2 regions of the Pseudomonas frigoris genome follow, and region 2 is predicted to be linked to the other one. Evidence: riboswitches for the same ligand, from Rfam matches in the RefSeq annotation. Region 2 holds a riboswitch; the other holds the start of a gene.
The links. A riboswitch is a leader RNA that binds a small molecule or an ion and turns the genes downstream of it on or off. The one in region 2 is predicted to bind cobalamin.
Positions count from the first base shown of each region.

Region 1: linked by a shared signal. The riboswitch ahead of cobW (cobalamin biosynthesis protein CobW) and the one ahead of cobO (cob(I)yrinic acid a,c-diamide adenosyltransferase) in region 2 are both predicted to bind cobalamin.

Region 1 is NZ_CP180479.1:4,002,326-4,005,729, forward strand. It holds gene cobN (cobaltochelatase subunit CobN) at 1-716, opposite strand, end outside; gene cobW (cobalamin biosynthesis protein CobW) at 720-1,793, opposite strand; cobalamin riboswitch at 1,895-2,109, opposite strand; cobalamin riboswitch at 2,287-2,515, shown strand; gene ACMXYH_RS18310 (CbtB domain-containing protein) at 2,637-2,831, shown strand; gene ACMXYH_RS18315 (CbtA family protein) at 2,843-3,404, shown strand, end outside.
Region 2 is NZ_CP180479.1:5,143,076-5,146,479, reverse strand. It holds gene ACMXYH_RS23615 (PQQ-dependent sugar dehydrogenase) at 1-511, opposite strand, end outside; gene ACMXYH_RS23610 (hypothetical protein) at 580-1,164, opposite strand; cobalamin riboswitch at 1,319-1,552, shown strand; gene cobO (cob(I)yrinic acid a,c-diamide adenosyltransferase) at 1,634-2,245, shown strand; gene ACMXYH_RS23600 (cobyrinate a,c-diamide synthase) at 2,242-3,404, shown strand, end outside.

The DNA.
Region 1 (3,404 bases), 1.1 Mb from region 2:
GCCAGGGCAATCGGCAACGGGTTCAACCCTGCCGCCTGCAAACGCTGACAGAAAACATCGATGAATCCAGTGTTCGCCGCCTGCAAATGCGAGCGGTAGAACAGCACCGCCGCGACCGGTTGATCGGCCTGCCAATCGGCTTGCCAATCCTTCAGTTCAGCGGGGCTTTTGTGCGGGTGGTAGATCGCTGTGCGTGGCAGGGTTTGCGGCTCGGCCCAAGCGTAGTCGCGATCCAGCCAACGATTGGCGAGGCAGCAGAAAAAATCCAGGGCATTGCTCATGCCGCCCTGACGCAAAAACTGCCAGAGGCGGTCGCGGTCGCAGGCAGCCACCGTGCTTAGCTCGCTGAGTTCCGGGTCCGGGCGGTCATCGCCTGGCACCAGAATCAGCTGCACGCCACGCTCCGACAGTTGCACCAGTTGCTCGACGCCATAGCGCCAATAGGCGATGCCACCGTGGAGCGAAATCAGAATCACCTTGGCATGGCGCAGCACTTCGTCGACATACAGGTCGACCGACGCGTGGTTCTGCACCTGCATCGGATTGGCCAGACGCACGCTGGGGTAATCGTCAGGCAACTGCTGCGCCGCTTCGGCGAGCAGCGCGAGGCTTGAGTCGCCGCTGCACAGGATCACCAACTCGGCGGGGGTTTGTCCAAGGTCGGCAATGTTGTCATCCGACACGAAACCGCCGGGCTGGGTCCTGAGCAGGTGCATGGCTTAAACGCTGAGCGCAGCGCGCAATTGCGCTTCAAGCAGAGTGGCGTCCAGCTCCTGACCGATCAATACCAGACGCGTGGTGCGCGCTTCGTCGGCGCCCCACTGACGGTCGAAGTGCTTGTCAAAACGAGTGCCCACGCCCTGGATCAGCAGGCGCATCGGCTTGTTCGGGATCGCCGCGAAACCCTTGACGCGCAGAATGCCGTGCTGGACCACCAGTTGGGTCAGCGCGTCCAGCAGCAGGCTTTCGTCGGCTTGCGGCAGTTCGATGGAGATGGAGTCGAAGGCATCGTGGTCATGCTCATCGTGATGGCCGTCTTCACCTTCATGGTGGTGATCGTGATGGCTGTGACGGCTGTCGATGTGTTCTTCAGAACCGGCGCCGAGGCCGATCAGCACATCCAGTGGCACGCGACCGCTGCTGGCTTCGATGACTTTCACCGCTGGCGGCAGTTCTTCAGCGACTTCCAAGCGTACACGGGCCAGGTCTTCAGGGCTGATCAGGTCGGCCTTGTTGAGGATCACCAGGTCGGCGCTGGCCAGTTGGTCGGCGAACAGCTCGTGCAGCGGCGATTCGTGGTCCAGGTTCGGGTCGAGTTTACGCTGGGCATCAACCTGGTCCGGGAAAGCCGCGAAGGTACCGGCGGCGACCGCTGGGCTGTCGACCACGGTGATCACCGCGTCAACGGTGCAGGCGCTGCGGATTTCCGGCCATTGGAAGGCTTGTACCAGCGGTTTTGGCAGGGCCAGGCCCGAGGTTTCGATGAGGATGTGGTCAAGGTCGCCGCGACGGGCGACGAGTTCGCGCATCACCGGGAAGAACTCTTCCTGAACGGTGCAGCACAGGCAGCCGTTGGCCAGTTCGTAGACGCGGCCGTTGGCTTCCTCTTCAGTGCAGCCGATGGAGCACTGCTTGAGGATTTCACCGTCGATGCCCAGTTCGCCGAACTCGTTAACGATCACCGCAATGCGACGACCCTGAGCGTTGTCGAGCATGTGCCGCAGCAAGGTGGTTTTGCCCGAGCCGAGGAAGCCGGTAACGATGGTGACGGGGAGTTTGGCCAGTGTTTTCATCGGATGCCCTTTGGCAAGGTGGCGGGCATACGGGACGACAATCGCTGCGACGGATGCGTGCGCGCAAGAGTTCCGCCACCGGATCACCCCGCCCGGTTGTAGTGAGAATCTGTGTCGAGGCAGGTCTCCTGGCTGACGGTTTGCCGGGCTTGTGGGCCTGGCATTCGCTGCGCCTTCCCGCGAACCCGTTGCACAGGGTTTGCAGTGGCGTGGCAGCGAACATCACCGTTCACAGTTGCGGGGGCAGCCGCGGCATCGACCGCGTTCCCTTCTTAGCTTCGACAGACGCCGAAGAACCTCGAAAGCGCAAGGCTACGCATCGTCTTGGGGCGGGTCAATGTCTTGTGGTGTCCGCACCGGCCCTATCGCGAGCAAGCTCGCTCCCACAGGGGAATGCATTTCAAATGTGGGAGCGGGCTTGCTCGCGAAGGGAGCGACTCGATATCCAAGTGAGAACCCTTGCCAATTGACGCCCAACCCCCGCCCATGCTCTCCTACACGCCTTGTTACGGGTGCCCTTCACAGGGTGAAACGGGAAACCGGTGAATCATGTGCTTTACTCTAAAGTCATGTCAGTCCGGTGCTGCCCCCGCAACGGTAAGCGAGCGAAGCGTCAGATCCACTGTGCCAGCAGTTCGGCATGGGAAGGTGATGCTTGCAGGTCAAGGCGAAAGCCAGCGCCCCTCGTGAGCCCGGAGACCGGCCCGCAACACAAAGTGACCATTACGATCACTGAATAACAAACCCGCGGTGGGCGGGCGCTGTTTGAACCTCTGCGTGCCCGACTCGCAGGGGTCTTCCATGCGCTCTATATCACCCGCTGACAGACCAGAGGGAAGCGCCATGTCGATCATCATCAGCAGCACCGGCCACACGACAGCCAGCACCACCAATACCCTGACTCAACGCCTGACCGCCGCCGTGTGTGCGTCGATCCTTGGCGCGTGCCTTGTGTATTTCGCCGGTTTCTCGCACATCGAAGCGGTGCACAACGCCGCGCACGATACCCGCCACAGCTCTGCATTCCCGTGCCATTGAGACCTGCCGACATGATCAAGCGTATTGCGCAAACCGCAGGGTTCACCGGGCTGCTGGCCGCCCTGCTGCTGACCCTGCTGCAAAGCTTCTGGGTGGCTCCGCTGATTTTGCAGGCCGAGACCTACGAAAAATCCGAGCCGGCGGCTGTTGAGGTTCACGAACACGCTGCGGGTGCTGTCGCCGCTCACACCCACGATGCCGAAGCCTGGGAACCGGAAGACGGCTGGCAGCGCGTACTGTCCACCACGGGCGGCAACCTGGTGGTAGCGGTCGGTTTCGCCTTGATGCTCGCTGGCCTCTATACCTTGCGCGCTCCGACCAAAACCTCCCAAGGCCTGCTTTGGGGCCTGGCCGGTTACGCCACGTTCGTGCTGGCACCGACCCTCGGTCTGCCGCCTGAGCTGCCGGGCACTGCCGCAGCTGATTTGGCGCAACGGCAGATCTGGTGGATCGGCACGGCGGCCTCCACCGCGGTCGGCATCGCATTGATCGTGTTCAGCCGTCACTGGCTGATGAAAGTGCTCGGCGTGGCCATTCTGGCCGTGCCTCACGTAATCGGCGCGCCGCAACCGG
Region 2 (3,404 bases):
CCGTGTCGGCGACGTAGAGGTCATTGCCGACCAGGGTCATACCGAAGGGCGAGTTGAGGTTTTCCAGGAACACCGTACGGGTTTCGGCGATGCCGTCGTGGTCCTTGTCCCGCAGCAGCGTGATGCGATTCGGGCTCGGTACTTTGGCGCCGGCACGGTCCATGACTTTGCCCATGACCCAGCCACGAATGCCTTTGCCGTCATCGGGTTTGGGGGGTGCGTTGGTTTCGGCCACCAGCACGTCGCCGTTAGGCAATACGTAAAGCCAGCGCGGGTGATCGAGACCTTCGGCAAACGCCGCCACCTGAGTCCCTGTCGCGGCGATAGGCTTCGCGCCGTTCGGCCAGCCAATCGCCGGGGCGATGTTCACTGTCGGGATCAGGGTTTTGTTTGGTTCTGGCAGCTTGGGTGACGGGCCGGTGCCGTCGGAGACTTGCAGCCTGGAGGTTTCACCACAGGCGGCAAGCCCTCCGGCGAGCACGATGACGAGAACGAGCGGGGGCTTGCGCATGCTGATCTTCCCTATGAATGCATTGACCTAATCAATAGAGAAGCGCAAATGCGCGATGGTTCAACCGGTCAGCCGCGGGCTTCCTTGAACAGCACGGCAATGCCGGGGTGATAGTTGCCGGCATCGTTGCGCAACTTGCGATAGGCATAGGGGAAGTACCAGGCCACCGCGCAGGTGTGTTCCTTTTGCAGGTCGTCGACCATGTCCTGGAGCTCTTCCGGGGTGGCGCTTTGTTGGGCTTTTTGCGGCGCAACGAACAGGCAGCCGAGTTTCAGGTCGCTGGCGTAGCTGATGCGTTTGGCGTCACTGGTGATGTCTTGCAACGCTTGAGTCAGGTTCAGGCTGTTGACGCGTGGCCAGCGCTGGGTCGCCTGAAGGTAAGCGCGTTCTTCGCTGGTCGCGATAAACAGGTCGGCGCGGCCATTGCGTTCGCCTTCTTCGGTCTGTTTACGGGTCGGTGTTTGTTGCAGCGTGACCATTTCCGCCATCCAGGCCGCGGCGGACAGCAGGCTCAGGTTGGCTTTTTCGTCGAACCAGTAAGGCGTGTCGTTATCGCCGCGCACGGCGTTGTAGCGGTCGATACAGTCAAACCAGCGTTCCAGCACCGGGCGCAGGAATTCCAGCTTCGGATTGCTGATGATCATGCCTTGCATGTGGCTCACCCTTGTTATTGTGTTGTGAGATTGTGGCTCTTTGATATCACTGCTGAGAGTGTGGCACAAGATTGGCGCCAGATAATTGATCGACGGCAGTTATTCGCTCGCAGGCCGCCCGTCTTCAATTGACGCTCCATCCCCAACCCTCTAACCTTCGCGGCTTGTTTCAGGTGCTCTGTGACCTTGGTCGACAGAGTGAAACAGGGAAGCCGGTGAGTGACTCTCTTCACGCGACGAAGAGCCATGATCCCGGCGCTGCCCCCGCAACGGTAAATGAGTGAAGGCTGCGCCTTGAGCCACTGTGTCGTATGACATGGGAAGGCGCGCAGTCAGGCAAAAAATGCCGCTCATGAGCCCGGAGACCGGCCTGATCCATCCAGCGGCATCACGGTGGGCGATGCCAGGCTTCTTGCCGTCTATTCTTGTGCCTGCCCGCCGTTATCCAGCCTCAACGGAGAGCTCCCCCATGACTGATACCCCCGATCGTGACGAACGTCATCTGGCGCGCATGCTGCGCAAAAAAGCCGTGATCGACGAACGCATCGCCAATTCCCCGAATGAATGTGGCCTGCTGCTGGTGCTGACCGGCAACGGCAAAGGCAAAAGCAGCTCGGCCTTCGGCATGCTCGCCCGGTCCATGGGCCACGGCATGCAGTGTGGCGTGGTGCAGTTCATCAAGGGGCGCAGCAGCACCGGCGAAGAACTGTTCTTTCGGCGCTTTCCGGAACAGGTGCGTTTTCATGTGATGGGCGAGGGCTTCACCTGGGAAACCCAGGATCGCCAGCGAGACATCGCCGCCGCCGAAGCCGCGTGGGCGGTGTCGCGCGAATTGCTGCGTGACCCGTCGATCGGCCTGGTGGTGCTGGATGAATTGAACATCGCGCTCAAGCACGGTTATCTGGACCTCGATCAAGTGCTCAGCGACTTGCAGGCCCGTCCGCCGATGCAGCATGTGGTGGTGACCGGTCGCGGCGCCAAGCCGGAGATGATCGAACTGGCCGACACCGTCACCGAAATGGGCGTGATCAAGCACGCATTCCAGGCCGGGATCAAAGCGCAAAAAGGCGTCGAATTGTGAGTCAACCACGTCATTGCCCGGCGGTATTGATTGCCGCGCCGGCCTCCGGTCAGGGCAAGACCACCGTCACCGCCGCGCTGGCCCGTTTGCATCGCAATCAGGGGCGCAAGGTGCGCGTATTCAAATGCGGCCCGGACTTTCTGGACCCGATGATTCTCGAGCGCGCCAGCGGTGCGCCGGTGTATCAACTGGACATGTGGATGGTCGGCGAGCAGGAAAGTCGTCGACTATTGTGGGAGGCCGCCGGCGAAGCCGATCTGATCCTCATCGAAGGCGTCATGGGACTGTTCGACGGTACGCCGTCCAGCGCTGATCTGGCGCGACACTTCGGTGTGCCGGTGCTCGGTGTGATCGATGGCACTGCCATGGCCCAGACCTTTGGCGCACTGGCCTTGGGGCTGGCGCGTTATCAGCCGGACCTGCCGTTTGCCGGTGTGTTGGCCAATCGTGTTGGCACGTTGCGGCACGCGCAATTGCTCGAAGGCAGCCTGACTGAAGGCTTGCGCTGGTACGGCGCCTTGTCCCGGGAAACGGGGATCGAATTGCCGAGTCGCCATTTGGGTCTGGTTCAGGCCAGTGAGTTGAACGATCTCGACCTGCGCCTCGATGCGGCGGCCGATGCACTGGCCAGCAGCTGCGAGGTCGCGCTGCCACCAGCAGTGGAATTCGCCGCTCCTGATGTGATCGCTGTCGAGCCTCTGTTGGCCGGCGTTCGAATTGCCGTGGCCCGTGACGAAGCGTTTGCCTTCACCTACGGCGCGAGCCTGGATTTGCTGCGAGCCATGGGCGCCGAGCTGCTGTTTTTCTCGCCGATCCGCGACGCCGGTTTGCCGGAGGTAGATAGCCTCTATCTGCCGGGCGGTTATCCCGAATTGCACCATGTGGCGCTGTCACAGAACACCACGATGCTGGCCGCAATCCGCGCTCACCATGCGGCGGGGAAACCGATGTTGGCCGAGTGTGGTGGCATGCTCTATCTGCTCGATTCGCTGACCGATGTCGAGGGCACTCGCGCTGAATTAGTCGGCTTGCTGGCCGGTGATGCGGTGATGCAAAAGCGTCTGGCCGCGTTGGCGTTGCAGGCAGTCGAGTTGCCGGAAGGTTCGCTGCGCGGGCACACCTATCACCACTCGCTGACCAGTACCGAGCTTGAACCTAT